DNA from 3 places in the Rhodoferax sp. GW821-FHT02C08 genome. Region 2 is predicted to be linked to each of the others. Evidence: predicted binding sites of a transcription regulator. Region 2 holds the regulator's gene; each other region holds the start of a gene.
The links. The regulator FNR, encoded in region 2, switches genes on or off when oxygen is low (the NO sensors DNR and NnrR bind a similar motif). The targets are predictions, from matches to a motif close to TTGATNNNNATCAA.
Positions count from the first base shown of each region.

Region 1: the regulator FNR is predicted to act here: its motif matches at 7,627-7,640, upstream of AC07VY_RS21150 (potassium channel family protein).
Region 3: the regulator FNR is predicted to act here: its motif matches at 6,529-6,542, upstream of AC07VY_RS05585 (TraR/DksA family transcriptional regulator).

Region 1 covers NZ_JBWKVR010000021.1:63,848-73,854, reverse strand. The annotation lists gene AC07VY_RS21175 (hypothetical protein) at 1-1,843, shown strand, start outside; gene AC07VY_RS21170 (putative bifunctional diguanylate cyclase/phosphodiesterase) at 1,955-4,246, shown strand; gene moeA (molybdopterin molybdotransferase MoeA) at 4,256-5,611, opposite strand; gene mobA (molybdenum cofactor guanylyltransferase MobA) at 5,608-6,222, opposite strand; gene moaA (GTP 3',8-cyclase MoaA) at 6,215-7,324, opposite strand; gene AC07VY_RS21150 (potassium channel family protein) at 7,677-8,117, shown strand; gene AC07VY_RS21145 (OmpA family protein) at 8,182-8,673, shown strand; gene AC07VY_RS21140 (sodium-translocating pyrophosphatase) at 8,743-10,007, opposite strand, start outside.
Region 2 covers NZ_JBWKVR010000014.1:30,884-40,890, reverse strand. The annotation lists gene hemN (oxygen-independent coproporphyrinogen III oxidase) at 1-1,058, opposite strand, end outside; gene fnr (fumarate/nitrate reduction transcriptional regulator Fnr) at 1,205-1,924, shown strand; gene AC07VY_RS17115 (hypothetical protein) at 1,902-2,150, opposite strand; gene AC07VY_RS17110 (FixH family protein) at 2,163-2,435, opposite strand; gene ccoG (cytochrome c oxidase accessory protein CcoG) at 2,457-3,896, opposite strand; gene ccoP (cytochrome-c oxidase, cbb3-type subunit III) at 3,906-4,820, opposite strand; gene AC07VY_RS17095 (cbb3-type cytochrome oxidase subunit 3) at 4,839-4,976, opposite strand; gene ccoO (cytochrome-c oxidase, cbb3-type subunit II) at 4,992-5,702, opposite strand; gene ccoN (cytochrome-c oxidase, cbb3-type subunit I) at 5,715-7,163, opposite strand; gene ccoS (cbb3-type cytochrome oxidase assembly protein CcoS) at 7,387-7,524, opposite strand; gene AC07VY_RS17075 (heavy metal translocating P-type ATPase) at 7,756-10,007, opposite strand, start outside.
Region 3 covers NZ_JBWKVR010000003.1:320,638-330,644, forward strand. The annotation lists gene AC07VY_RS05560 (hypothetical protein) at 1-1,111, shown strand, start outside; gene AC07VY_RS05565 (arginase family protein) at 1,108-1,932, shown strand; gene AC07VY_RS05570 (ABC transporter substrate-binding protein) at 1,929-2,978, shown strand; gene AC07VY_RS05575 (hybrid sensor histidine kinase/response regulator) at 2,989-5,529, shown strand; gene AC07VY_RS05580 (hypothetical protein) at 5,730-6,110, opposite strand; gene AC07VY_RS05585 (TraR/DksA family transcriptional regulator) at 6,112-6,480, opposite strand; gene AC07VY_RS05590 (aldo/keto reductase) at 6,736-7,719, shown strand; gene AC07VY_RS05595 (c-type cytochrome) at 7,806-9,182, opposite strand; gene AC07VY_RS05600 (GMC family oxidoreductase) at 9,182-10,007, opposite strand, start outside.

The sequences.
Region 1 (10,007 bases), on a different contig from region 2:
CAATTTTTCTTCCGATTACCGGACTACAGCCCTGTTTTGGGAGATGCATGTGGGGGGGGCGGCGCTGGACGGCTTTTTGGCCCTGACGCTGCCCTTCGTGGTGCGTGAACTGCTGGTGGCCCGCTCGTTGCGTCGCTGGGGTGCTTTTGCGCTATGTCTGGGCATGGGAGCCTATGCCTGTCTGACCACTTTTTCGCGCGGCGTCTACCTGGCTTTGCCTATAGCGATTGCCGTGACGGGGGCTTTGTATCTGTTGGCCCACCGGCGCATGGTGGCGGAGGCGGGTGCATCGGCGGTCAAGCCGGCGCCCATGCGGCTGTTGTCGGCGCTGGCCTTGCTCGTTATTTTCAGCCTGGGGGTGTGGTGGACTTTCCCGTCCAGTGGCTACCGCGGACTGGCCTGTTTGCTGGGTGCCATGGGCTTGCTGATGCCCTTGGCCACCCAGCTGCGACGCTTTACGCTGGCGGGCTGGATCGTCGGCCTGGTGGCTGGTGGTTTGCTGTGTGCTGCCTGGTGGGGTATTGCGCTAGCGCTGGACAAGGGCGCTTACCTGGTCTATGCGGCCAGTGCCCTGTTGACGGCCGGCCTGCTGCTGGCCAGCGGTCGCGGGGCGGTGCCGGTGGGTCGGCACCGCCCCGCGGGGCTGATGGCACAGCTGGCGTTTGCCAGCTATCTGGGTCTGTTGATGGGCATGGGGTTGGTGGCTGAGCACTGGGGCTATGGCCGGGGCCTGGAGGCCACCTTGCCGGTGGTGCTGGTGCTGGTGTTGTTGGCATTTGGAGCAGGCGTGGCGCCTGTGGGCCTGTGGCCCGACCGCCTGCGCTGGCATGCAACGACTGGGGCTGCGATGCTGTTGGTGGGCGGCATCGTGGGCGTATTTGGCGGTGGCGCCTACATGGGGGACCGTTTTTCAACCAGTAGCAGCGATCTGGATACGCGTCTGGCGCATTGGCGCGAAGGCTGGCAGATGCTGGATGCGCCGCTGGACCCGGTATTGGGCAAGGGCTTGGGCCGTTATCCGTCCAGCTACTTCTTTGCCCGTTCCTCGATAGAGCATCCCGGCGACTACCGCCTGTCCAGCCAGGCCGGCAATAATTATCTGGTGCTGGCCGGCGGCAAGCAGCAATACATGGGCTGGGGCGAGATACTGCGCGTCTCTCAGCGGATTTTGCCGCCCAAGGGCCTGGTCAGCGTCAGCCTGTCGGTGCGCGTCACCAAACCGGTGAATGTGCACCTGGAAGTGTGCGAGAAGCACCTGCTATACAGCGCAGGCTGTTTATTGGGTGGCGTGTATGTCGAGCCCAAGACCACCGAATGGCAAAGTTTCGAGGTGCCGCTCAAGGGCGGCGAGCTGTCCAGTGGTGCCTGGTTTGCGCCGAGGATTGTGTCGTTCTCGGTTGCCACCGACAGCGTCATGGGCCTGGTGGACGTAGACAACATCCAGCTCAAGAGCGCGGATGGCCGCCAGCTTTTGGATAACGGTGATTTTTCGCAAGACCTGCAGCGTTGGTTCTTTTCCAGCGACCGCAACCACTTGCCCTGGCACATCAAGAACGTCTTCATGAATGTGTTGTTTGACCAGGGTGGCGTGGGCTTGGCGCTGTTTATCGCCATGGGCCTGGCGGCGCTATGGCGTGTCACTGTGGGGCGGGCCAAGGACCACCCGCTGGCTCCCGGCATTGCCGGCGGCCTGGTCGGGTTTGTGGTGGTGGGCCTGTTCGACAGCTTGCTGGATGTACCGCGTCTGGCCTTTTTGTTTTACCTGGTGCTTTTGCTGGGCATGACGCTACGCCATATTCGTCCGCCTGTTGCGGCCAAGCCCAGTCGCAACGCGGCACTGTGACGGGGTTCAGGCTAGGGTATGCAGAATGTAATAATTTGTATTTCATATCTGGCCTGTTTACCGTTACGATGCGGACTTTCTGATGCAACTACATAACCCCTTCATGCAAAGATGAGCAGTTTGCGCGCACGCATTCTGGGGTTGCTGGCGTTGCTGTTTTGCGTGGTCGGCGTGGTCAGCTTCATGGTCAGCTCGTCACTGCTGGACCGCAGCCTGGCATCGTTCGACCAGCGCGCTGCGCATGACCAGTATCTGCGTGTGGACCTGGGCCTGCGCCAGGAAGTGACCGCGCTGTTGCGTACGGCCCTGGACTACGGCGTGTGGGACGAGTCGGCCCAACACATGCAAAACTTCAACCTTGGCTATTTGGCGCAAAGCTATACGGTGGAGTCGCTACGCAACCTGGATGTGGACTATGTAGCGTTTTTGACCCTGGCCGGTCAATTGCATTCCAGCGTGGATATACGGCGAGGCCGGGTTGAGCCTCTGGCCGGCAATGACCCGGTGTTGGCGGAAGCCATGGCGGCCATTTTTGCGCTGCCTCCCGAGCTGCGTGAAAAGGGCGGTGAATTCAAGCGCTGGTTGAAGGGCCAGCCGGTGCTGCTGGTGTTCAGTCCGGTACGCATGCGCCAGATCGGCTCCCCGATCGTGGGTTGGATGCTGATGGCCCGCGAATGGCAGGGCGAGCGCCTGACACGTCTGATGAAACTTACCGGCAGCCACTTTGTGCTGCGGCCTGCGGATGCGTTGGCGGACGGCACGCAAGCCAGCAATGACAGCAGCGCCATCCTGAAAGACACGGCAGGACCCAGCCAACTGCAACTGGTGGTGGATACGCCACCCACGCAGCACACCCAGAAGCAAACCAGTCAGCTTCTGCTGCTGGCCAACGCGTTGGTGCTGGTCGTGTTGGGTGCTCTGGCGGTGGTCTTTCTGCTCGATCGGCTGGTTCTCAAACGCCTGGGCAAGTTTGCCCAGCTGGCGCGCAGCCAGCGCAGCACCGACCCGGCGCTGATGCGACAGTGGCCGGTGCAGGGCCATGACGAGCTGGACGAGCTGGCCTTGTCACTGAACACCATGATGGCTGCGCTGGGCAAGGCGCGCTCTGGCCTGGAGCACGATGTCCGCACCGATGCCCTGACCGAGCTGGGTAACCGCCGCATGCTGCATGAACAGTTGGACCAACTGCTGGCCATGCAGCAGCGCCAGCCGGGCCTGACCCTGGCGGTGCTGCTGATCGACCTGGACGACTTCAAGCTCATCAACGATTCCCTGGGCCATGCAGCCGGCGACTTTTTGCTGACCAGCATTGCCCGTTCGTTGGAAAAGCTGATCCGTACCAGTGACGTGGTGGTGCGCCTGGGGGGCGACGAGTTCGCCTTGCTGTACGTGGCCCAGGGTGATGAGCTGGGTGTGCGGCACTTTGCCGAGCGGGTGCAGGAGACGATTGCCCAGACCCGGGAATACCAGGGCTCCTACCTGACCGTCAGCTGCTCCATGGGTATTTGTTATGCCCACGGCACCTCGACGAACAAGGACGACCTGCTGCGCAACGCCGATCTGGCCATGTACGACGCAAAGCGGGCGGGCAAGGGCCGCTACAGCTTTTATAGCGAATCGATGCTGGGCAATGTGCAGGAACGCATGCTGCTGGAGCAGCGGCTGCGCGAATGTCTGCGTTTGGATGAGTTGGAGGTCTGGTTCCAGCCCATCGTCGATGCGCGTACCGGCGCAGCGCCCATGATGGAGGCCCTGGCCCGCTGGCCGATGGACGGCGGCTTCTGTCCGCCCGACAAATTCATCCCCATCGCCGAAGAATGCGGTTTGATCGTGGCCCTGGGCATGGCGATTGCCAACAAGGTTGCCGCCGCCTTGCCGGCGCTGCTGGCGCAAAACCCGTACACGGTGGTGAACATCAACTTGTCGGCCAAGCAGCTCATGGTGACCACCCTGGTGGAAGATATGTGCGAGCTGCTGGACCGGCAGGGCATACCCCGTTCCTGCGTGCATTTCGAGCTGACCGAGTCGGCCGTGGCCAAGGACGCAGAATTGGCCGAGCGCCAGCTGCAGCTGCTGGCCGAAGCGGGGTTTCACTTGCATCTGGACGACTTTGGCACCGGCTACTCGTCGCTGCACCGCCTGCAAAGCCTGCCGTTCTCCACTCTCAAGCTGGACCGCTCCTTTGTCACCTTGCTGGGGCGTGGCGATGCGCATATCGCCAAGGTCATCATGGCCCTGGCCGGCGAGCTGGGCGTGGGGGTTATTGCCGAAGGCATAGAAACCGAGCAGCAGCGCGATGCGCTGATAGCCCTGGGCTGTCACTGGATGCAGGGCTACTGGTTCGCCCGGCCCATGCCATTGCCGCAGATGCTGGACTGGCTGAAGAACCGGCCAGGAGCTTAGAACAGGTTCCTAGCCCTCTAGCAGCATCACGTCTACGGCATCGCCCTCGGCCACATCGCCCTGCGCCTCGGGCAGGACCACCAGCACGTCGGCCTGCACCACAGAGCTGAGGATGCCCGAGCCCTGGTTGCCCACCAGGCGCACACCGCACTGGCCATCTTCGGTGCGGCAAAGCGTGCCGCGTGGGAATTCGCTGCGGCCTGGCCGTTTGCGTATGGCCTGCATGCTGCGGACCCGCAATAGCGGCTGTGGGGCAGCGTGCGCGGGGTTGCAGCCCATCATTTGCAGCAGCACCGGGCGTACCAGTACCGTAAAAGCCACCGCCACTGCGACTGGGTTGCCAGGCAGGCCCAATAGCAGAGCGTCGAGTTTGCTGCGTTTTTCATAGCTGCCAGCGCAGGTGTTATCTGCGCTGGAGCCGTTTTTTTCTTGTAATTCTTGCAAGGCACCTGCGCGGATACGGCCGACTGCCATGGGACGGCCCGGGCGCATCGCCAGCTGCCAGAACACCACATCGCCCAGTGCGGCCATCATGTTGCGTGTGTGGTCGGCATCGCCGGTGCTGACGCCGCCGCTGGTGAGAATCGCATCGGCCTGCCGGGCTGCCCGGGCCAAGGTGGTTTGCAGCTGGGCCGGGTCGTCGCGCACCACGCCCAGGTCCAGTATCTCTACGCCCAGCCGGGTCAGCAGGCCAAACAGGGTGTAGCGGTTGCTGTCGAATACGGCGCCGGCCCGGGGCGCCTCGCCCGGGCTGAGGATTTCATCGCCGGTGGAGAAGTAAGCCACCCGCAGCCGGCGGTACACCCTGACCTGAGCCAGGCCCAGGCTGGCCAGCAGGCCCAGGGCCGCAGGGGCCAGGCGGTCGCCCTGGCGCATGGCGGCCTGGCCTTGCTGCACGTCTTCGCCGGCTAGGCGGCGGTTGGCACCCCGCCGCAGCTGGCTGGGGTCGAAATGGATGCAGCCAGCCTGCAGCTGCACGCGTTCATGTGGCACCACGCTGTCCAGCCCCGGCGGCATGGGCGCACCGGTCATGATCTTCAGGCACTGGCCTGCGGCGATGGGGGTGGACCAGGTATGGCCTGCGAGCACCTGGCCGACTACCTGTAGTGACAGGGTCTGGCCGCCCTGCAGCTGTGCGCCGTCGAAGGCATAGCCGTCCATGGCCGAGTTGTCGTGCGGCGGCACGCTGACGGGGGACACCACGTCCGCCGCCAGTACCCGGCCCAGCGCCTGCAGGATGTCCACGGTTTCTGTCTCAGTCACCGGTGTGGCCAGGGCCGACAAAAAGGCCTGGGCCGCCGGCACCGGCAGGTTCAGTGGGTTGTAGCCGGGGATGGTGGCCGCAATGGCGTCGGTAGTCTTCATCGTTCCAGGCCGCGTAGCTCGGCCAAGGTGTTCGCGTTGGAGAAAGCCTGGGCGTCGTCGAATGCCACTGTGGCCGTACGGTGCTGGGCCAGCCAGACGGCCACTTTGCGACCGCCTTGCTGCAGATACTGCGCCAGGCTGGCGTGCATGTCGCTGCGCATCAGGCAGAACACCGGCTGGCTGCGCAGGCTGCCGCTGGGGTCTCTGGATGCAGCCACGGCCATATCGGCCTGGTCCGTCAGCAATGCAGCGCCCAGGCGGGCCACCAGGTCGGCGGGGAAGAGCGGGGCATCGCAAGGCACGCAGGCCAGGTAGGCGGTGGGGCAGTGGGCCAGGCCGGCCAGCATGCCGGCCAGCGGGCCAGCATAGTCGTCTTCCAACTCGGACTCGGCATCGGTCCACACCGGAACACCAAAGGTCGCATAGTCGGCCAGATGGCGGTTGGCGCTGAGCATCAGGCTGCCCACCTGCGGCCGTAGTCGGGTCAGCGCGTGTTGGGCCAGCGTCTTGCCTTTGAAGGCCTGCAGGCCCTTGTCCAGGCCGCCCATGCGCGCACCCTGGCCGCCGGCGAGCACCAGTCCGGTGACGTCTTGCAACGCCAGCTCAGCCACCGATGTAACTCATTTCCACCCGCCGCGCCGCCGGGCCGGTGTCGGCTGCCAGGCCCGAGCGCAGCTCGGAATAGCGGTCGCTGCGGCCTTGCCAGATGCCGCGCAGGGCGTTGCCGAGCTGGGTATCGTCGGCGCCACTGCGCAGCAGGTCGCGCAGGTCATGGCCCTGGCTGGCGAACAGGCATAGGTAGACGCGGCCGTCGGTGGACAGGCGGGCGCGGTTGCAGTCCCGGCAGAAGGCCTGGGTCACGCTGCTGATGACGCCCACCTCACCGCTGCCATCGGCGTAGGCCCAGCGCTGCGCGGTTTCGCCGGGCGCACTGGGCGCTAGCGCCCGCAGCGGCCACTCGGTTTGCAGCGTTTGTATGACTTCGGCCGAGGGCACGACCTGGTCCATGCGCCAACCGTTGGTGGCGCCCACGTCCATGTATTCGATAAAGCGCAGCACCATACCGCTGCCCTTGAAGTGGCGGGCCATGGGCAGGATTTCATGCTCGTTGGTGCCGCGCTGCACCACCATATTGATCTTCAACCCGCCGCCTGCTCCCAGGCCGGCTTTGTGCGCGGCTTCCAGCCCGTCCAGCACGGTGCGCACCGGAAAGTCCACATCGTTCATGCGGCGGAACACCGTGTCGTCCAGGCCGTCCAGGCTGACGGTCAGGCGTTGCAGCCCGGCATCTTTCAAAGCCTGGGCCTTGCGTGCCAGCAGGGCGCCATTGGTGGTCAGGGTCAGGTCCAGCGGCTGGCCATCGGGCGTGCGCAAGGCGGCCAGTTGGGCGACCAGCACCTCGATGTTCTTGCGCAGCAGGGGTTCGCCGCCGGTCAGCCGGATCTTGCGCACGCCCTGGGCCACGAAGATTTGCGCCAGGCGGGTGATTTCCTCGAAGCTCAGCAGCGCGCTGTGCGGCAGATAGGGGTAGTCCTTGTCAAACACTTCCTTGGGCATGCAGTAGCTGCATCGGAAGTTGCAGCGGTCGGTCACGCTGATGCGCAGGTCGTGCAGCGGGCGCCCCAGTTGGTCGACCAGCGGCCCGGATGTGGGGGCGAGGCTGCGCGGCGCGAGCTGGCGCTGGTCTCGCAGGGGAATGACACGGCGTGGCATTTAAATCGGCTGGGCAAAGTGGGGCTCAGCGGCCGAGGGCGGCACCAAGCGCGTCCTTGCCATGGGCGGCCTGCCAGCGCGGAGCGCAAGCCGGGTCCTGGCAAGGGGTACAAAGGTCGTGTTCATGGAGTTTCCGATTGTGCCAGTGCCTGGCTGGGCTGCCAGATGTCAGCAGCGCTGCCCGGGCTGTCTGCTGGGATCTGCAGTAATAGTGGTGATGCTATAAATTTGGTAGCTTATAGCGTAGGTGGAACGAGCGCAAGGGGCATATTTCTCATACGGGTTTGTGGACATTTCAGTTCTTGATCTGGATCAAGCCGCCTGTCCGGTGCAGCGCTTCCAATGTAGCGCTATGCGACGTGTACGAGCGCGCCATTTCTTCATCACCCGACGCGGGTTGTGGTATTCGCTGGCCTTGGGCTTGCTCATCATGGGCCTGGGCGGAGCGGGCTTTTGGCTGCTGGAGCCGCGCGTGCATACCTTTGGCGACGGCCTGTGGCTGGCCTTCACCACCGCCGCCACGGTGGGCTACGGCGACATGGTGCCGAGCACCCATGCGTCCCGGTTTTTCGCGGTGATCGTGGTACTGCTGGGGCTGGCGATTTTGTCCCTGGTGACCGCTTCGGTGGCCGCCATGTTCGTGGAGACCGAGGAGCGCCAGATTGAGCGCGATCTGCTGCGGGAAATCGCCGCGCTGCACAGCGAAGTGCGCGAGCTACGGCAATTGATACAGGCCCAGCATGGCGCTCCACCAGGCACAGAGGGTTTCATCCGGCAGGCGCCACCAAGCTAGAAGAGCCGGCTTGCGTCACGCCAGCCCTCTACAATCGCGCCACATTTTTTGGAGAGCTTTCACCATGTTTTCTTCTGACAAAGACGATAGCCAGAGCGCTGCATTCGTAATTCTGTTTGCCGTTGTGGCTGCTGCCGTGGCCTTTGCGATTGGCATGGGCATCTACAAGACCCACAGCGCCAAGCCCCAGTCCGCGCCCGCAGTGCAAGAGGTGCTGGACGTGGATGGCGCCAGCGTGAAGGTCGAGAACGGTGTGGTCAAGTTCTACTTTGCCACCGCCAAGGCCGACGTGGCCCAGGGCGCCGATGTGGCGCTGGCCGAGGTGGTCAAGCTGGCGGGCGAGGGCAAGAGCCTGCGCATCAGCGGCTTCCATGACGCCACCGGCGACCAGGCCAAGAACGAAGAGCTGGCCAAGTTGCGCGCCTTTGCCGTGCGTGAGCTGTTGGTAGGTCTGGGTGTGGCCCAGGACAAGATCGAACTGGTCAAGCCTGAAGCGCTGATCGGCTCCGGCAGCAAAGCCGAAGCCCGCCGCGTGGAAGTTGTCGCGCTGCCCTGAGCTTCTCGTTAGACGCAAAAAAGCCGCAGTGCCCATGGAGGGCGCTGCGGCTTTTTACATGGTGGCGCCCTATTTGCCGCCGTGGATCTGCATCACCAGCGGCACGATCAGCAGGGCCACGATGTTGATGATCTTGATCAGCGGGTTCACCGCCGGGCCGGCCGTGTCCTTGTAGGGGTCGCCCACGGTGTCGCCGGTGACGGCGGCCTTGTGGGTTTCCGAGCCCTTGCCGCCGTGGTGGCCGTCTTCGATGTATTTCTTGGCGTTGTCCCAGGCGCCGCCACCGGTGCACATGCTGATAGCCACGAACAAGCCGGTGACGATGGTGCCCATCAGCAGGCCGCCCAGCGCCGCTGGGCCCAGCAGCAGGCCGACCAGAATCGGCACCACCACCGGCAGCAGACTCGGGATCATCATTTCCTTGATCGCCGCGGTGGTCAGCATGTCCACCGCCTTGCCGTATTCGGGTTTGGCCGTGCCTTCCATGATGCCCTTGATCTCGCGGAACTGGCGGCGCACTTCGACCACCACGCTGCCGGCGGCGCGGCCCACGGCCTCCATCGCCATCGCCCCGAACAGGTAGGGGATCAGTCCGCCGATGAACAGGCCGATGATGACCATCGGGTTGCTCAGGTCGAAGCTGATAACGTGCCCATAGGCTTCGAGCTTGTGGGTGTAGTCGGCAAACAGCACCAGCGCCGCCAGCCCGGCCGAGCCGATGGCATAGCCCTTGGTGACGGCCTTGGTGGTGTTGCCCACTGCGTCCAGCGGGTCGGTCACGTCGCGCACGCTTTTCGGCATCTCAGCCATTTCGGCAATGCCGCCGGCGTTGTCGGTGATCGGGCCGTAGGCATCGAGGGCCACCACGATGCCGGCCATGCTCAGCATGGATGTAGCGGCGATCGCAATGCCGTACAGGCCGGCCAGATGGAAGGCCGTCCAGATGGCGATGCAGACAAAAATCACCGGCCAGGCGGTGGAGCGCATGGACACGCCCAGGCCGGCAATGATGTTGGTGCCATGGCCGGTGGTTGATGCCTGGGCGATGTGCTGCACCGGCGCGTACTGCGTGCCGGTGTAGTACTCGGTGATCCACACCAGCGCGGCGGTCAGCACCAGGCCGACGGCGCAGGCGCCATACAGCTTCATGGCTGCTCCGGTGCCGCCCAAGGCGTTGTCGGCCACCAGCGCGGTGGTGACGAAGTAGAAGGCAATCAGCGACAGCACGCCGGCCACCGCCAGGCCCTTGTACAGCGCCGGCATCACGTTCTTCATGCCGGGTGAGGCGACGACGAAGAAGCAGCCGATGATGGATGCCACGATGGACACCGCAC
Region 2 (10,007 bases):
ATACGGTCGCAGTACTCCTCCAGGGTCTTGGCGTTCTGGCTGTAGGTGGCGCCTATGCGGCCTATGGCCGACACGCCCAGGCCGACCAGGTCGCAGTCGGGCTGGGTGCTGTAGCCCTGGAAGTTGCGGTGCAGCCGGCCCTGGCGCTGGGCGATGGCCAGCGCGTCGTTGGGCAAGGCGAAGTGGTCCATGCCGATGTACACATAGCCGGCTTCCAAAAAGGTGTCGAAGGCCTGCGACAGCATGGACAGCTTGTCGGCCGCCGCCGGCAGCTCAGCGCCCAGAATGCGGCGTTGGGGCTTGAAGCGCTCGGGCAGATGGGCATAGGCGTACAGGGCAATGCGGTCGGGCCGCAGCTCTACCACCTGCTCCAGCGTGCGTGCAAAAGATGCCGGTGTCTGCCGCGGCAAGCCGTAGATCAGGTCCACATTGATGGACTCAAAGCCCAGCGTGCGGGCCACCTCCACCAGCTCGAACACTTGCTGCGCGGGCTGGATGCGGTGCACCGCTTTTTGCACGTCGGCATCAAAGTCCTGTACCCCAAAGCTGAGCCGGTTGAAGCCCAAGGTGGCCAAGGCCTGCAGGCGTTTGGCGTCCACGGTGCGGGGGTCCACCTCAATAGAGTATTCGCCGCCGGGGGCCAACACGAAATGGCGCCGCAACATGGCCATCAGCTGGGCCAGCTCGTCGTCACTCAAAAAAGTAGGGCTGCCGCCGCCCAAGTGCAGTTGGCTGACATTGCGCCGCTCGCCCAGCTGGGCGGTGTGCAGAGCGGTTTCGCGCTCCAGATAGCGCAGATAGGCGGCTCCGCGCTCATGCCGCTTGGTGATGATCTTGTTGCAAGCGCAGTAGTAGCAAAGCGACTCGCAAAACGGTATGTGCACGTATAGCGACAGGGGCAGGCTCAGTGCTGCCGCCCCCTGGTTGCGTTGCTGCAGGGCCCGGCTATAGTCCTCACAGGTAAAGGCCTCGACAAACCTGTCGGCGGTGGGATAGGACGTGTACCGCGGCCCAGGCACATCAAAACGGCGTAACAATTCGGGCAAAACACGGGTCATGGCGGGCAGTCAGGTTGCATGACTGGAATGTGCCGCGAAGCCACGCTTGTTTCATTGACGTGGATCAAAACCGCAGCAGATGGCACCAGAGACAATGAGATACATCAAATAGCTCCATTGATCTCCATCAAGTTCATACTCTGCGCATGGTCCCCACCTCAATCAAAGTCGCTTGCTCCAACTGCAACCTGCGTGAGCTGTGCATGCCCTTGGGCCTGAACAAAGAAGAGCTAGAGCGCATTGACGACCTGGTAGCAGTACGCCGAAAAGTACTGCGAGGCACGGCGCTGTTCCATAACGGCGAAACCTTCAAGGCGCTGTACGCCATCCGTACAGGCTTCTTCAAGACCACCGTCACCACCGAAGATGGCCGCGACCAGGTTACCGGCTTTCAAATGGCTGGCGAAATCATCGGCCTGGACGGCATCGTCAACGACCACCACACCTGCGATGCGGTGGCCCTGGAAGATGCCGAAGTGTGCGAAATGCCCTTCCACCGCATTGAAGAGCTCTCGCGCGAAGTCAACTCCTTGCAGCGCCATGTGCACAAGATCATGAGCCGTGAGATCGTGCGCGAGCACGGCGTGATGCTGCTACTGGGCAGCATGCGCGCCGAGGAACGCCTGGCGGCCTTTTTGCTAAACCTGGTGCAGCGCCTGCATGCGCGCGGGTTTTCACAGTCCGAACTCATCCTGCGCATGACGCGCGAGGAAATCGGCAGCTACCTGGGCCTGAAGCTGGAAACCGTGAGCCGCACCTTCTCCAAATTTGTGGAAGACGGCGTGGTCGAGGTCAAGCAGCGCCACATCCGCATCCTGGACACCGAAGCGCTCAAGCGTATCGTCAATCTTCAGCCCTGTCTCTAGGCACCGCCACCGGCTGGCCCACCAGCAGCGTCAGGCAACCCACCAGCACAGCCACCGCCCAGAACGCAAAGAACGCCAGGCTGTACACGCCCTGGCGTGACAAAGGCAGCGGCTGCCCCAGCCATTGCAGGCTGTAGGGATCGACCACCGCAAACACCAGCATCTCCAGCATGCATGCGCCCAGGAACGCGGGCCAGACCACACCTACCACCCTAAAGCTTTGCATAGTGCCCTCCGGCTACTTGGTACGCACCGAGCCGGGCGGCGACGCAGCATGGTTGCGCCCCTGCTCGGCCGGTGCCAGCGGGCCCTGGGCGGCCAGGGTCTTATTGATCTCCAGCCCCTGGCGGTAGTAGTCCTGGGCCAGCACCGGGTCCTGCTGGCGGATGGCGATCCAGCCCGAGACCAAGGCCGCCACCACCACGGCCAGCGGGCCAGAAATCACCAGCCAGACATAGCCGTAGCGCCACCATGGCAGCGGCACCGGTGTAGCAGATACATGAGAGGGCATGGCAGTCTCCTGGAGTTATCGTCAGCGGGGAACAAAGAACGTGGACTTTTCCGATACCTTGGTGCTTCCATCCGCGGTCTGGATGTCGAAGAATACCGGGTAAGAGCCCGGTTCGACAGAACCATAAGGGATATGCAGGCGCACCGCCACCCAGCGCGAGGCTACCGGCTCCAGGTCCACCCATTCGTCCGAGGCCAGCACAAGCCCGTCCAGCCCATGGGCTGTAAGGTGGTAGCGCTGCGGCACTTCACTGGCGTTCATGACCTGCAGGCGGTACACGTTTTCAAGCTGGCCACCGGACACAATGCGCGATAGCGCCGCGCGGTCACGCACCACGTCCACCTTCAGCGGGGTACGCGTCAACAGGCTGCCTAGCAGCGCCAGCGTCAACACCAGCAGCACCGTGCCGTAGACCAGTACCCGAGGCCGCAGCACACGCCGCAGTATCTGCCGGCCCGACCAGCCCTGGGCCATGCCGTTCTGGGTGGCAAAGCGGATCAGGCCTGGGGCATAGCCCATCTTGTCCATCACGCCGTCGCACACATCCACGCAGGCGGCGCAGCCTATGCATTCGTACTGCAAGCCCTCGCGGATATCGATACCTGTGGGGCAGACCTGCACGCACAGCGTGCAGTCCACGCAAGAGCCCAGGCCCAAGGCCGCGGGGTCCGCCTTGCGCGAACGCGAGCCCCGGGGCTCGCCACGGGTGGTGTCGTAGCTGACGATCAGCGTGTCCTTGTCGAACATGGCGCTCTGGAAGCGCGCATACGGGCACATGTATTTGCAGACCTGCTCGCGCATGAAGCCGGCGTTGCCATAGGTGGCAAAGCTGTAGAACAGGCCCCAGAACACTTCCCACGAGCCAAAGCTGCCGCTCAAAGACTCCTGCAGCAGCGCATAGGTGGGCGTGAAATACGAGACGAAGGTAAAACCGGTCCAGAGGGACAGCAGCAGCCAGGCGGCGTGCTTGGCCGACTTGCGGGCCAGCTTGTGGCCCGACATAGGCGCACCGTCCAGCCGCATGCGGGCGGCGCGGTCGCCCTCGATATGGCGCTCTATCCACATGAAGATTTCGCTGTACACCGTCTGCGGGCAGGCAAAGCCACACCATAGGCGCCCTGCCACGGCGGTGAACAGAAACAGGGACAGCGCAGACACCACCAGCAGCCCGGTCAGGTAGATGAAATCCTGCGGGTACAACACCAGTGAAAAGATGTAGAAGCGGCGAGCCTCCAGGTCAAACAGTACCGCCTGGCGCTGGCCCCATTGCAGCCAGGGCAGGCCGTAGAACACCAGTTGCGTCAGCAACACCATGGCCCAGCGCCAGCGCGCAAACAGGCCCTGCACTGAACGTGGGTAGATCTTCTTGCTGGCCGCGTACAGCGACACCATCACCTCATCGGCATCTGCTCCAGGCACAGGCACGATGGGGATGGTCTTGCGGGGCGCGGCGGTGTTCACACCATGCTCCTACTTGCTGGCCACGGGCTTGTTGGACATGCCCCAGATGTAAGCCGTCAACACATGGATCTGGGCCTCGGTCAGCTTGCCTTGCTGGGCCGGCATCTGGTTGATCTTGCCCTTATTGACCATCTCCATGATGGCGGCCTCGCCCCAACCGTGCAGCCAGATGTCGTCCGACAGATTCGGGGCGCCCAGCGCCTGGTTGCCCTTGCCGCCCACCCCGTGGCAGGCCGCGCAGACACCAAACTTGGCCTTGCCCAGACCGGCGCGCACCGAGTCATGCGGGCTACCCGACAGGCTCAGCACATAGTTGGCCACGTTCTTCACGTCGTCCGGCGTGCCCACTGCGGCGGCCATCGGGGGCATTTGGCCGATGCGGCCATGGGTGATGGTTTCCTTGATCTTGTCCGGCGTACCACCGTGCAGCCAGTCGGCATCGGTCAGGTTGGGGAAGCCTTTGCTGCCACGGGCGTCCGAGCCGTGGCACTGGGCGCAGTTGTTCATGAACAGGCGCTCGCCAATCGCCATGGCGGGCGCGCGGCCCGCCAGTTGCTCGGGCGGCAGAGCCACAAAATCGGCATACAGGGGCTGCAGCGCCGCATCTGCGGTCTTCACTTCGTCGCTGTATTCGTTGGCCGAAGTCCAACCCAGCTTGCCGGCAAAGTTGCCCAGGCCAGGGTAGAAGGCCAGGTAGCCGACTGAGAACACGATGGTCAAGACGAACAAGCCCACCCACCAGCGTGGCAAGGGGTTGTTCATCTCGCGCAGGTCACCGTCCCACACATGGCCGGTGGTGTTGTCGCTCTGGAACGGCACCTTTTTACGGGCCGTGATCCAAAGCAGCAGCAGGCAGGCGGCAATGCTGGCGACCGAGATGGCCGCGATGCATACCGACCAGAGATTGTTTGTGAAATCGCTCATACAAAATCCTCTTGGGAATCAGTCTTGCTGGAAAGGCAGTTGTGCTGCCTCGTCAAACTGGGCTTTGTTGCGGCTGGAAAAAGCCCAAACCCAGATACCAACAAAGGTGATGAAGCTGACAACCGTGGCGGCGATGCGCAAGGTGGTGACGTCCATGGCGGGCTTTCTGTATCAAGGAGCGTTAACTGGAGTAACGGGCGTGGCGGACGCTGGAGCAGCGGGCGCCGTGGCAGCGGCCTGCGCGGCCAACTGATCAGACAGCGCACGGCCCAGCACCTGCAGGTAGGCGATCAGGGCTTCCTGTTCGGTCTTGTCTTTCACCTCGGCCGCTGCGCCGGCAATTTCGGCGTCGGTATAGGGCACGCCCACGGTGCGCAAGGCCTTCATGCGCGGCGCCACATCGGTCGGGTCCAGCAGGGCCTTTTCCAACCAGGGGTAGGCCGGCATGTTCGACTCGGGCACCACGTCGCGCGGGTTGTGCAGGTGGATGCGATGCCATTCGTCGCTGTACTTGCCGCCCACGCGGTGCAGGTCCGGGCCGGTGCGCTTGCTGCCCCACTGGAACGGGTGGTCGTAGACAAACTCACCCGCCACCGAGTAGTGGCCATAGCGCAGTGTCTCGGCGCGGAACGGGCGGATCATCTGCGAATGGCAGCCGTAGCAGCCTTCGCGCAGGTAGATGTCGCGGCCCATCAGCTGCAAGGGTGTGTAGGGTTTCAGGCCGGTGACCGGCTCGGTGGTGGACTTCTGGAAGAACAGCGGCACGATCTCCACCATGCCGCCCACGGCGACCACCAGCAGGATCAGCACGATCATCAAGAAGTTATTGGTCTCGATCTTCTCGTGCGAGAAGAAGGGCACGGGTTTGTTGTTGTCAGACATGGGTTGTATTCCTCAGGCGTGGGCCACCGACGTGTTGGGCACAGGCACCAGTTGCGAGCGTCCGGAGATGGCGGTCATCCACACATTCCAGGCCATGACCAGCATGCCGCCCAGGTACAGAACGCCACCGGCCACACGCACCACATAGAACGGGAAGGTGGCTTTCACGCTTTCCACAAAGGTGTAGGTCAGGGTGCCGTCGGCATTGATGGCACGCCACATCAGGCCCTGCATCACGCCGGCAATCCACATGGCGGCGATGTACAGCACCACGCCGATGGTGGCCATCCAGAAGTGCAGCTCGATGGCCGGCACGCTGTGCATCTTCTTGCCGCCAAACATGCGCGGAATCAGGTAGTACAGAGAGCCCATGGACACAAAGCCGACCCAGCCCAGCGCACCGGAATGCACGTGGCCAATGGTCCAGTCGGTGTAGTGGCTCAAGGCGTTCACCGTCTTGATGGCCATCATCGGACCTTCAAAGGTACTCATGCCGTAGAAGGACAGGGACACGATCAGGAAGCGCAGGATCGGGTCGTCGCGCAGCTTGTGCCAGGCGCCCGACAAGGTCATCACGCCGTTGATCATGCCGCCCCAGCTAGGCGCCAGCAGGATCAGCGAGAACACCATGCCCAGCGACTGGGTCCAGTCAGGCAAGGCCGTGTAGTGCAGATGGTGTGGGCCGGCCCACATATAGGTGAAGATCAGCGCCCAGAAGTGGACGATGGACAGGCGGTACGAGTACACCGGCCGCTCGGCCTGCTTGGGGATGAAGTAGTACATCATGCCCAGGAAGCCGGCCGTCAGGAAGAAGCCCACAGCGTTGTGACCATACCACCACTGCACCATGGCGTCTTGCACACCGGCGTAAGCCGAGTAGGACTTCATCCAGCCCGCAGGCACCTCGGCGCTGTTCACCACGTGCAGCAGGGCCACGGCGATGATGAAGGCCCCGTAGAACCAGTTAGCCACGTAGATGTGGCGCACGCGGCGCCGACCCACGGTGCCGAAGAAAACAATGGCGTAAGCCACCCACACCAGGGTGATGAGGATGTCGATGGGCCATTCCAGCTCGGCGTATTCCTTGCCGGTGGTGTAGCCCAGGGGCAGGCTGATGGCCGCGCCCACAATGACAGCCTGCCAGCCCCAGAACACAAAGGACGCCAGCGGCGGGCAGAACAAGCGCACCTGGCAGGTACGCTGCACCACGTAGAAGCTGGTCGCCATCAGGGCGCAACCGCCAAAGGCAAAAATCACCGCATTGGTGTGCAGGGGGCGAATCCGGCCGTAGCTGAGCCAGGGAATGCCGTTGGTAAGGTCTGGCCATGCCAGCTGGGATGCGATAAGCAAACCTACCGTCATGCCCACCACACCCCACACGACGGCCATGATGGAAAACTGCCGGACGGCGGTGTCGCTGTAGACCTCCGGTCCTGCGGATTGTGAATGCGTGATAGCCATGGGCACCTCTTCTGTGTATGGCATGCAGTGTCCCGGCGACAGGTCGGACACACTTTGATGCAAGTCAACCGAAAGTCACTTAGCGCCCTTGCAACCAGCCTCCCCGCATCTTTCAAGAACACCGCAGAACCGGCTTTGCAAGGGGGGTTGGAGTGGCGACATGCGTTCTCGGCCCAACGGGCCGATTCCGGGAAGCGCGCGAAGCCTGGGGGGAGCCACCAAGCTAGTCGTTGTGCAGAATGCGCTCGCCTTCTTGCTCCACCGATTCGAACTGGCCCTGGTAAATAGCCCACCACAGCCCGCCCAGAATGGCTAGCACCAGCACTACCGACAAGGGAATCAACAGGTACAGGATGTCCATCAGCGCCTCGCACCTTGTTTGCTATGCATTCCATAGCTTCTTGCGCAGACAACACCTGCCCAGGCAGGTCTTTTTATGTAAATCATGCAAATACTCGCCACCCGACAACGGGCACAACGGACCTCAAGCCAGGAACCCGTGGAACCGGCTCCGCCGGGCCACTGGGTTCGCCCCCTGCAAGGGGGTTGGCGAAAACGCGCAGCGTGTAGCCTGGGGGTGAGCAATGACACATCATGCTTTGGACAATCTAGCGGCGTTCAGCACCACCAGCAGGGAACTCAGCGCCATGCCCAGGCCTGCCGCCCAGGCGGGCAGCCAGCCCACCAAGGCCAGCGGCACGCACAGCGCGTTGTAGGCCGCGGCCCAAGCCAGGTTTTGCCGCACCACACGCAGCGTGCGGCGGGCGGTGCGCAATGCCTGCGGCAGGGCCAGCAAAGCGCCACCGGTCACCACGAAATCCGCCTGTCGCTGGGCCAGAGGCACGGCCTGGCCAAAGGCAAACGACACATGGGCCCCGGCCAGCACCGGCCCGTCGTTCAGTCCGTCGCCCACCATGGCCACCCGGTGGCCACCGGCCTGCAGGGCGCGCAAATGGGCCAGCTTGTCCTGCGGCGTGCAGCCCCCGCGCGCCTGCTCTATGCCCAGTTGCGCAGCCACGCGCTGGGCCGCCGCCGACTGGTCGCCAGACAGCAACTCCACGCGCACGCCCGCCTCGCGCAGGGCCTGCACCGCCTGCGCCGCATCCGGTCGCAGATCTTCTGACACGTCAAAGCTGGCCAGCCAGCCCTGGGCATCGCTGAGATGCACCTGCTGCTGCGCCGGGTCGCCCGGCGTGCCGCAAAAGCGGGCCGAGCCAAAGCGCAAGGCGCCGTGGCGGCTCTGGCCACGCATGCCCAGGCCGACCGCCTCCTCCTCCTTCACCACATCGGACGGCAACTGCAGCCCCCGGGCCTGCGCGGCCGCCGCCACCGCCCGCGCCACCGGGTGCAGAGAGGGTGCGGCCAGCGCCGCCGCCAGGGCCAGGGCCTCGTCGTCGGACAGGCCGGCGCAGGTATGGATAGCCGATACCGCCATGCCATCCAAGGTCAGCGTGCCGGTCTTGTCAAAGACTACGGTGTCCACCTGGGCCAGGTTTTCCAGTGCCTGCAGGCGGCGCACCAGCACGCCCGATTTGGCCAGCTTGCCGGCGGCGGCCAGCAGCGCCGCCGGCGTGGCCAGCGACAGCGCGCAAGGGCAGGTCACCACCAGCACGGCCACCGCCACCATCAGCGCATGGCCGGGGCCGGACGGCCACCAGAACGCGCCCGCCAGCGCGGCGGCCACCAGCACACACCACAAAAACGGGCGCGCCATGCGGTCGGCCAGTTGGGCCAGGCGTGGCTTCTGGCTGGCGGCCTCGGCCATCAGCGCGACGATCTGGGCGAAGCGGGTGTCGCTGCCCAGGCACTCCACCTGCAGCTCCACCGGGGCACTCAGGTTGTAGCTGCCGGCCAGCACGGCGTCGCCGGGACCACGGCCCAGCGGCGTGGATTCGCCGGTCAGCAGGGCCTCGTCCACCTGGGTGCGGCCCAGCAACAGGCTGCCGTCTGCCGGAAAGGCCTCGCCCGGCAGCACGCGGATGCGGTCGCCCAGCTGCAGGCGCCGCACCGCCACGCGTACAAAGGCCGGCACGGCGGCGCTGGCGTCCCAGCGCTGCACGCTGTCGGGCAGGCGGCTGATCAGTGCCTCCAGCGCGCCGGCGGTACGGTCGCGCAGGCGCAGCTCCAGCCAGCGGCCGGTGAGCAGAAAGAAGACGAACATGGTGAGCGAGTCGAAATACACCTCACGGCCCAGCGGCCCGGTGGGGTCGAAGGTACCGGCGGTGCTGACCGCAAACGCCACAGCCATGCCCAGCGCGGCCGGCAGGTCCATGCTGGCGCGGCGGTGCCACAGGTCACGCCAGGCGGCACTAAAGAACGGTCCGCAGGAAAACACCACCACCGGCAGGGTCAGTACCCAGGAGGCCCAGCGCAGCAGTTGGGCCATGTCGGGCGTCAACTCGCCCGGCCCGGCCACATAGGCAGGCATTGCATACATCATCACCTGCAGCATGCAAAAGCCGGCCACCAGCCAGCGCCACAGGGCGCGCCGCTGGGCCTGCTGGCGCAAGGCCCGCTCGGTGGCGTCCAGCGCGGGCACTGCACGGTAACCCGCGCGTTGCACGGCGGCCAACCACTGCGAGGGCCGGCCCACATCGTCCAGCCAGACCACACGTGCGCGTTGGGATGCCGCCCCCACCTCGACCTGCACCACGCCGGGCAGCTTGCGCAGCGCATCTTCCACCGACAAGGCACAGGCCGCGCAGCGCATGCCCTCCACCAGCAGCTGCGACTCCTGGCAGTGGGGCCACTGCGTGGAAGGCCGGCTGAAGGCCGCCCATTCGGACGGTTCGTCCAGCCACGCGGTCTGCTCTGCCTGCGCGGAAGGCGTAGGCAGGGACAGGG
Region 3 (10,007 bases), on a different contig from region 2:
GGAATCACATCCGAGTGTTGCTTCATTGGATGGTGAGATTGAGCCTTTTCTTGTATTAACAGAAAATGGCTTTGGTTATAACTCGGATAGTGATGCGATTGATTATTTAAATAACAAAAAATGTTTGATTGACAATATTTTCGACGGGCTTTCTATATTTTCGGATGATGTTCCCGGTGCAAATTTTCTGGTAAAGAAATATGCAAAAAGATTTTTGTTGCAATTTCCTGTGAAGTTTTCGAAGAGTGCTGGCTTTGAGGATCTTCTTCGCATTTTACGCAGTATTTTTGATGAAAATAGAAATTGGGCTCATATAGAAAATGAGCGTGATCTAGATAAATTTGTTCTATCCAAGGTTTTTGAGAATGAGGCTTGGCGAATCAATTATTACGATGGAAATTTATCTGCAAATGAAAATCTCTGGTTTGATGAGTGCTTAAAAATTGAGGAGCCCCCATTTGTCATGCCAAGAATTAAACGGAGACCATTTGGTGCTGAGGATGTGGAGAGTAAAGTTTTGCTTTTTAAAACTCCACCGGATGTTTACCGAATCGGAATATATGAGGATATTTTTCCGAATGCCATCGTTAAATATATTCACTTGACGCGTGGGTATGCGCAGTCTGTCAATGGCTTAATGGATGGTTGGTTGTCTCCTGTGGGGTTTTTTTCCCATGACTTAAGAAAATGTGGGCTAAGTTTAAATATCGAGGGTTACTCTGATTGCGTTCCGTTTGGAAAATCGTGGTGGAAGTTTGATTTGCCACCGAATTGGAGAGATTTCCAAAATGAAAAATTGGAGAATGTTTGCCTTAATCAATGGTTGTCTTCACATCAAGCTATTATCTCTAGTGGTGTAGATGCTCTTCGGGTTGCTTTTGAGGATTTTTTGATGACACCACACGCGGTGGTTAAAAGAATTGAAAAATACTTAGGGTTACATGAAATGGAAGTCCTAAAAGATCTCCCTGTTTTAATGGCAACCGAGACTCCAGCACTGAAGCGATGGAGAAAAAGGAATGATTTGCTGCTTACGCTAGGTCGCCGAGAAGAGGTTGCTAGCATGATGGGCTCGTTGGGTTATGAGATGAACTCGGAAACCTGGTTATGAACAATCATTTGATTGTTCCGTTCTTAATGGGGCAAAGACGTGATGGTCTTTGTCGTCTTCGAGAGTTAGACGATCATGTTTGGGACGTGCTTGCTGTTTCTGAACTGGACAAAGTAAGTATTGATGATCCAGATGAAAAGCTACGAAGAATGGGTGGGATTTATCATGTGCTATCAAATAAAGTGAAAGAATTGGCAAGCATGGGTTTGCGTCCCATTAGCGTTGCTGGAGATTGCGTTTCTACATTGGGTGTTTTAAGCGGTTTGCAAAAGGCTGGAAAAACACCAGATCGTATTCTTTGGTTGGATGCCCATGGTGATTTTCATACTTGGGAAACATCGATCACAAAATATATTGGAGGTATGCCACTGGCTATGTTGGTTGGTCGAATTGAGCAGGGCGGTTCCCATTATGAGGCCCTAAATTCGATGTTTGCGAATATCGGTTTTACCCCTTATGCTGAAAATAAAATCATATTATCAGATGCCCGCGATCTTGATGCTTCTGAAAAAGATGCATTGCACAATTCGGAAATTACTGTTTGTGGTATTTCGGAGGTTCTCAAGAATTTTAATTCCGATGAAAGCCTATATATTCATTGGGATACCGATGTGGTGGATGCAGAGGCGGAAACTCCTGCTCTAAAGTATCATGTGAAAAATGGCCCAACGTATTCAGAGATTGAGGCTCTTTTTAAAACTCTTTCTTTTGCAAATATTGTTGCAGTCTCCGTGTCTGCCTGGCATGAAGAAAAGGATGTCGGAAATAAGGCGGCAATCGCCTGTTTAAAGGTTATAAATGCTTTGAGGGCACCTCGATGATGAAAGAGATACAGACACCTGGTATGCGAAAAGCCTCCATATTTATGCTGGTGGGCGGAGTTAGTTTGTTGTTGGCCGTGTTGTTTGGGGTTTTTATTTGGTTCAAATATGCATCTCTGGTGTCGGCGAATTTGCAGTCCGAGCAAGTTGTTTTGGCCGTGAATACTGAATATGTGGGTAGTTGTTCCGTCATTGTTGCCCAGGAAGAGGGTTTTTTTAAAAATGAAGGACTTCAGGTTTCAATTAAACCTTATACCAGTGGAAAAGCTGCCATGGCAGCGATTACTCAAAAGAATGCTGATTTAGGTACGGTTGCCGATATTCCTGTAATGTTTGCTGGTTTGGATGCAATCCCAATTTCTGTAATTGCAACAATTTTTTCGGGAGAAAAAGACCATGGAATTGTTGGCAGAAAAGACAGAGGAATCAATGCGCCTAGCAATCTAAAAGGGAAAAATGTTGGTGTTCCTCTAGGTACATCGGCTCACTTTACTTTGGATGCATTTCTCAATCGGCAAAAATTGCTGGCAACTGAAGTGACTGTGCATAACTATAAGCCGGAAGAATTACCTGCTGCCCTTGCAGAAGGAAAGGTGGATGCAGTTGCTATATGGGAACCATATTTAGGCAGTGCGATGGAGAAACTTGGAAATAATGGTGTTGTTTTTTATGGCCAAGATGTATATGAAAGCATCTATAACATGGTTGGAACGCAGAACTATATTTCGCAGCATCCTGAAACTGTGAAGAAGGTTTTAGGTGCATTGATTCATGCCGCGAAGATATGCAACAATAATCCAGAAGTTGCTCAGAAAATTGTTTCTAAGGCTACAAAAATACAAATTGAAAAATTGAGGGCGGATTGGTCGTCATATCAGTTTGATATTGTTTTGGATCAAGGATTGATATTGGCATTGGAGGATGAGGCTCGCTGGGCTATAAAGAAAAAAATGACCGATAAACTGAAGGTGCCAAATTATTTGAATAATATGTATATTGGCGGATTGGAATTCGTCAATCCATCCGCCGTGACAGTTATTCATTGAGAGTTTTACCGTGAAAATCTCTACACGACTAAAACTTATTGAGCTATTTTGTGGGATAGTGGTCGCCATCATTGTGGGCGTTTTACTATTTACAACTTCACAAATGAAGAGGGAGCTTGTAAAAAATGAGCAAGCCGGTGAGGTTTTACGTGCAGTTACCGCTCTCCGATATCTCTCGATGGAATATGAGCTTCACCATGAAGAGCGTGCACAGGAACAATGGCAATTGAAGTCTGCTTCTTTTTCAAAATTTCTTGCGGAAACGATGGGCTCAAATGATTTAGATGATGCAGAAATTATTGGAGATCTTCGACGCAACCAAGAAGACGTTGGAAGATTGTTCGGTTTATTAGTGGCGAATCGCCATGAACTCGAAAACGATCAGGGTCGAAGAGAAATACTTGAGGAGTTGGAGTCCAGATTGTCTGGACAGATATCAAACAAAACCCAAGCCATGATTTCTGACGCTTTGGTTTTGTCGGAGCGTAGTCGCAATGCTGTGCTTGATGCGCAACACAGAGCGAATGTTACGGTGATTGCGTTTGGCCTGTTGGTTGTGCTGGCTATTGCTTTTACTATCTTTATCACGTTGAGAAGCGTAACGCGACCGCTCGAGAGACTTCGTGAAGGCACGAAGGTGGTTGGTGAAGGTAATCTTGATTTTGTCTTAGGCGCGGCTTCGCAAGATGAAATTGGCGAACTCGCTCGTGCGTTTGACGGCATGACGGAAAAATTGAAGTTAACCACCGTTTCACGAGATGAACTGCTCAACGCCAATGAGACGCTCGCATCTGAAATTCTGGTTCGTCAACAGGCTGAGCAAAAGGCACATGCGCAACTTGAGCGGTTGAATCTGCTGCATCAGATTACCCGTTCTACGGGCGCACGCCAAGATTTACGAAGTATCTTTCAGGTGGTTATCCGTAGCCTGGAGGACCAACTGCCGATGGATTTTGTCTGCCTCTGCGTATACGACCAACCACAAAATGTGCTGATCGTTACCTGTGTGGGACTGCGCAGCGAAGCGCTGATGCATCAACTCTCTTTAGAGGAAAACGCCCGCATTTCCATAGACACAAATGGCCTATCCCTGTGCATGAAAGGGCAACTGGTATACGAGGGTGATATCAGTGGAGTAGATTTTCCTTTTCCACAACGTCTAGCCAAAGGTGGTTTGCGCGCATTGGTGATGGCTCCGCTGCTGGTGGAAAGTACGGTGTTTGGTGTCTTGGTCGTTGCACGACAACAGCCGAACAGTTTTAGTAGTGGTGAGTGTGAATTCCTACGGCAATTGTGTGAGCACGTTGCGCTCGCTGCCAACCAAGCGCAGTTGTATACCGCTTTGCAGCAAGCCTATGACGATCTACGTCAGACGCAGCAATCGGTGATGCAGCAAGAACGGTTGCGTGCGCTGGGTCAAATGGCCAGTGGGATTGCGCACGATATCAATAATGCTATTTCTCCAATCGCGCTATACACGGAATTGCTGCTGGAAACTGAGCCCAACCTGAGCAACCGTGGCCGCAACCATTTGGAGGTGATCCAGCGGGCCATTGACGATGTGGCCGCAACGGTCGCTCGGATGAGGGAGTTTTATCGGCAACGTGAAACGCAGCTAACTTTGAGTCCGGTAAATGCCAATCTCCTGATCCAGCAGGTGGCCGACCTGACGCGAGCACGCTGGAGCGATATGCCACAGCAACGGGGTGTTGTGATTGAGCTGCGGACCGAACTTGACCCTGATCTTCCTTTCTTTATGGGAGTCGAGGGTGAAATACGGGAGGCATTGACGAATCTCATTTTCAATGCGGTCGATGCAATGCCTGATGGTGGCACGCTGACACTTCGCACCAGGGTTGCGGGGGTTGAGGACCGGGATAGGCAGATCGTCTCAAGACATGTGTTTATTGAAGTGAGCGATTCTGGGATCGGGATGGATGAGGATACGCGTAAACGTTGCTTGGAGCCATTTTTCACGACAAAAGGAGAGCGTGGAACAGGATTGGGGCTGGCAATGGTCTATGGCATGGTGGAGCGGCACAGCGCCAGCGTCGAATTGGAGTCGAAATTGGCCGTCGGGACAACGGTGCGTTTGGGCTTTCTTGTTCCTTCAGATGTTGCAGAAACTGCATCTCATGCCGACGAAAAGAGTGCGCCGTCACATTTGCGGATACTGATCGTGGACGACGACCCTTTGGTGCTGAGATCGCTGCGCGATATTTTGGCGTTTGATGGGCATACGGTGGTTTCTGCTGATGGTGGTCAAGCCGGCATTAATACGTTCCATAGTGCACAGGAGCAGGGCGAGTCATTCGCGATTGTGATTACGGACCTTGGAATGCCTTATGTAGATGGGCATAAGGTCGCTACTGCCATCAAATATTTGTCGCCGTCAACGCCCGTGATATTGCTGACGGGTTGGGGGCAGCGATTGGTTTCTGACGGCGTTGGACCCGCGAACGTGGACTGTGTGCTGAGCAAGCCGCCCAGGCTCAGAGAGCTGCGCGGAGCGCTGATCAAACTTGTTCCCACCAGCAACAGCACACTTTGATGGAGTTGAGTGTTTGCCGGGTTGAATTCCAGCCGCTGGTGAATTAGCCAATATTCGTCAAGTTGCTAAGGCTTGCCCATGGGGGCCCGTTGGGCATGGCTGCACCGCCGTAGATTACGTTGGCGCTGCCCATGTCGGAAGCGGGTCGGTATGACCTAGCCGCTCTCAACCCCGGAGGGGGCGTGGCAGTTCACCCCGCTTCACCCTGCAGTAGGCACACCGTCCATCAGGTTGTGTTTGTCAAACGCCTTGCGGGCCAGGGCAACCAGCTGCTTGTCCGTGGGGTGGTCCACTATCTCATAGCCGATGATGTGCTGCGCGGTCGCGGGCTTGTGTTTGTCGGCATAGTGGCGAAAGTCGGCGATGGAGGTATGTGAGCCGGTGACCAGCACCTGGCTGATGCCGTCCAGCACATCGCATACATGGCCAAAGAACTCGTGCTGCGAGCGTACGGCGCTGCCGTGCTGGGCAGTGTCGTAGCTGTGGGAGTGGAGCTTTTGCGGTAGCACCTGCTCGGCATCGAACTGGATGACCTGGGCGGATTGGTGGTCGGTCCAGACTACGGCGTGGAATAGTGGCATGTCAGAGTTTCCTTTCAAAAATGGAGGCACAGGCCACGCAGCGCAGGGCTTCGGGCTCAATCATCAAACGTGCAAATGGGATGGGTTGTGCGCAGTCCACGCAGATGCCAAAGCTGTCGTCCTGCAGGCGCTGCTGGGCACGCTGCACGGCAGCCAGTTCAGCCGAGTCCATATCGGACAAAGCGGCTTCGACCTCGCGGTCGTTTGCGTTGGCCGGGTAGGCGCTGCTGTTTTGTGGGCGCTCTGCCAGCGTTGGGGCCAATGCGGCCAGATCTTGCCGGTGGTCGGCCAATTCACCCTCCAGCGCAAGGCGGCGTTCTTGCAATACGCGGTTCAGGGTGGCCCGTTGTTCCGGGGTGAGGTGTTGCATGGTGGGACTCCTTGGACCTGATGGTCCTCCTATGCACCTGGGGCCACACTGATGCAGATCAAGGCATGGCGAAAGAGCCACAGGCTGCAGTCGTGTGCGGAGGCGCCTGGCGGCTTTGGCTGTTTGCTATCTAAAACGTAGCTGTCTGCGCAGTGTTTGCCAGCGTTAACCAGGCTTTAGGGTCTATTGTTGAAGCGTCGCACTAAATGGCCCAAGGTGCGATACTTGCCGCCCGAACCAACAAGGAGACCCATCTTGCAATACCGTCCTCTCGGCCGCACCGGCTGGAATATTTCGACCGTCAGCTTCGGCGCATGGGCCATTGGCGGCACCTGGGGCGATGTGGATGACGCAGAGTCCATGGGAGCGCTGCACAAAGCGCTGGATATGGGCGTGAACTTCTTCGACAGCGCCGACGTATACGGCGATGGCCGCAGCGAACGGCTGCTGGCCCAGCTCAAGCGCGAGCGTAGCGAACCCTTCTACATTGCCACCAAGGCGGGGCGCCGCCTGAGCCCGCATGTGGCGGCTGGCTACAACCGCGAAAACCTGACCGCCTTTGTCGAGCGCAGCCTGGTGAATCTGAACACCGAGGCGCTGGACCTGCTGCAACTGCACTGCCCGCCAACCGAGGTGTTCTATATGCCCGAAGTGTTTGGCGTGCTGGACGACCTGGTGAAGGCAGGCAAGTTGCGCCACTACGGCGTGAGTGTGGAGAAGGTGGAGGAGGCGCTGAAGGCGATTGAATTCCCCGGCGTGCAGTCGGTGCAGATCATCTACAACATCTTCCGCCAGCGCCCGGCCGAGCTGCTGTTTGAACAAACGCAAAAGCGCGGCGTGGGCATTCTCGCGCGGCTGCCGCTGTCCAGCGGCCTGCTGAGTGGCAAGCTGACCAAGGACAGCACTTTCGCCGCGGACGACCACCGCCAGTTCAACCGCGAGGGCGCGGCCTTCGACAAAGGTGAAACCTTCTCTGGGCTGGATTACAACGTAGGCCTGCAAGCCGTGGACGCGCTGCGACCCCTGGTGCCCGCGGGCCAGAGCATGCCGCAGATGGCGCTGCGCTGGATACAGATGCACCCGGCGGTGACCTGCTCCATTCCCGGTGGCAAGCGCGCTACCCAGGTGGCCGACAACGTGGCCGCCGCCGACTTGCCGCCGCTGACCGACGGCACCATGCAGGCCATCGCGGGTGTGTATGAGCGCTTTGCCAAACCGCTGGTGCACCAGCGCTGGTAAGCATTGGTGCGGTTAACGCATGCTATTGAAAGAGTAGCTGCTAGCGCAGGTTCTACCTGCGCTAGAGCCCGATTCCCTTTGAATGTTTAAGGCACAGCGCTGCTGGCTGCTGGGCGCGGCGCCAAGGTGTCCGGCCGGCCCGGCGCAAACGTGGACACGGTCGCGGCTTGCACGGGCGGCGATGTCTTGCGCAGGGCAGCCACCTGGCGCGCTGTGGCCACACCACCCTGGTTGCCCCAACTGGTCTGGATGAAGCTGACGACGTCGGCGATGTCGGCGTCGCTGAGCAGCCCGGCGTACGGCGCCATGGTGAAGGCCGAGGGCGCGGTCTGCGTGGCGGGCATGGCACTGCCGGACAGCACGATCTTGATGCTGCTTGATGCGTCTGCGGTCTGTAGCAGCGCATTGCCGGCCAGCGCCGGGAAGGTTTTGGCAGCACCCTGGCCATCGGATCGGTGGCAGCCGGCGCAGCGGTCCAGGTAGATTTGTGCGCCGCGGCTGTTCACCACGCCGTTGTGCAGCTCCTGCGCCACGCGCGGGTCGGCCACATACGCTGCTGGCGCGGGTGCGCTGGTGGGCAAGGACTTCAGGTAGAGCGCGATGCTGGTCAGGTCGGCGTCGGTCAGGTGCTGGGTGGAATGCGCCACCACGTCATTCATGCCACCAAACGAGGCGCTGCGCTGGTTGCGTCCGGTTTTCAAAAAATCCACGATGTCACGCCCGCTCCAGCTTGCAAGGCCGCCGCCGTGGCTGTTGCGCAGGGACGGTGGGACCCAGCCGTCAACCGCGCCGCCGCCGGCCAGGTAGATGCTGTTGCCGGTATCACTCAGAGCCTTTTCCTGAAAGGCCACGCCGCGCGCCGTGTGGCAGGCGCCACAGTGGCCCAGGCCCTGCACCAGATAGGCGCCGCGCAGCAGGTTCGGCTGAGGACTCTGCGGCACGCTCATGGGGGCCGGCTGTGGCGCAAACACCATGCGCCACAGTGCCAGTGGGAAGCGCATCGATAGAGGCCAGGGAATGTCGGCCTTTTTATTCGGCGTGGGGTCGGGCTGCACGCCATGCATGAAATAGGCGTACAGCGCCTGCAGATCGTCTTCGCCCAGGCGCGAGAAAGACGGGTAGGGCATGGCCGGGTAGACGGTGTAACCGGCCTTGGTGACGCCAGTGCGCATCAGCTTGGCGAAGTCTTCATAGCTCCAGTCGCCGATGCCCGCGGTTTTGTCCGGCGTGATATTGGTGGAGTAGACGGCACCCACCGGCGTAGACATGGGCAGGCCGCCGGCAAATGGCTTGTCCGGTGTGGCGCTGTGGCAGGCGATGCAGTCACCGGCGCGGGCCAGGTAGGCGCCCTTGGCTAGCAGTTGGGCATCGACAGGGGCCGCGGCCTGCGCTGAGCCGGCGCAGAGTGCCAAAGCCAGTGCGGCAGCAAGTAGCAGGGCGGGGCGCTGGGTGGGGCGGGCCATCATGCATCTACCAGGGGGCGAGGGTCTTTCAGGTACTGTTCACGTATCGCCTTGGCGGCCCAGTAGGTCAGTGCGGTGGCCAGGCCGGTCGGGTTGTAGCCGATGCCGATGGGGAACACGCCAGAGCCGACGGCAAACACATTCGGCACGTCCCAGCTCTGCAGATAGCGGTTCAGCACGCTGGTGCTGCGGTCTTCGCCCATGGCCACACCACCGGCCCAGTGGGTGGTCTGGTAGGCGCGCAGGTCCAGGTGGTCGCCAAAGTTCTTCTGGCTGACCTTGATGGAATGCGGGTTCATGGCCTTGGCCACTTTCAGCATCTCGCCGGTGACGTAGCGGCTCATCTTGATGTCGTTGTCTTTCCAGTCGAAGGTGAAGCGCATCAGCGCCTGGCCGTAGTGGTCGGTGTAGGTCGGGTCCAGATCGACATAGCAATCGCGGTAGACCATGTTGGCGCCGTGCACGTCGAAGGACACGGTGTTCAGGTAGTTGTCTTTCACAGCGCGCTTCCAGCCCGCACCCCAGTTTGGCGTGCCAGTGGGTACCGGTATGCCACCTATGGGTTTCACGCCGGCCGGGTTGCACCAGGCCGGCGCGCCGCCCACAAAGCCCAGCGGGCCGTGGTCGAAGTTGTCGGCGTTGTAGTCGTCCACCGCCACGCCGGTGCCGCCGGCGCCGATGAAGGGGTTGGTGTTGGTGCCGGGTGGGAAGAACATCTGCACCGTGGACATCATCTGGTAGGCGATGTTGCGGCCCACCACGCCTTCACCACTCACAGGGTCATAGGGCTTGCCAATACCAGACAGCAAAAACAGCCGCGCGTTG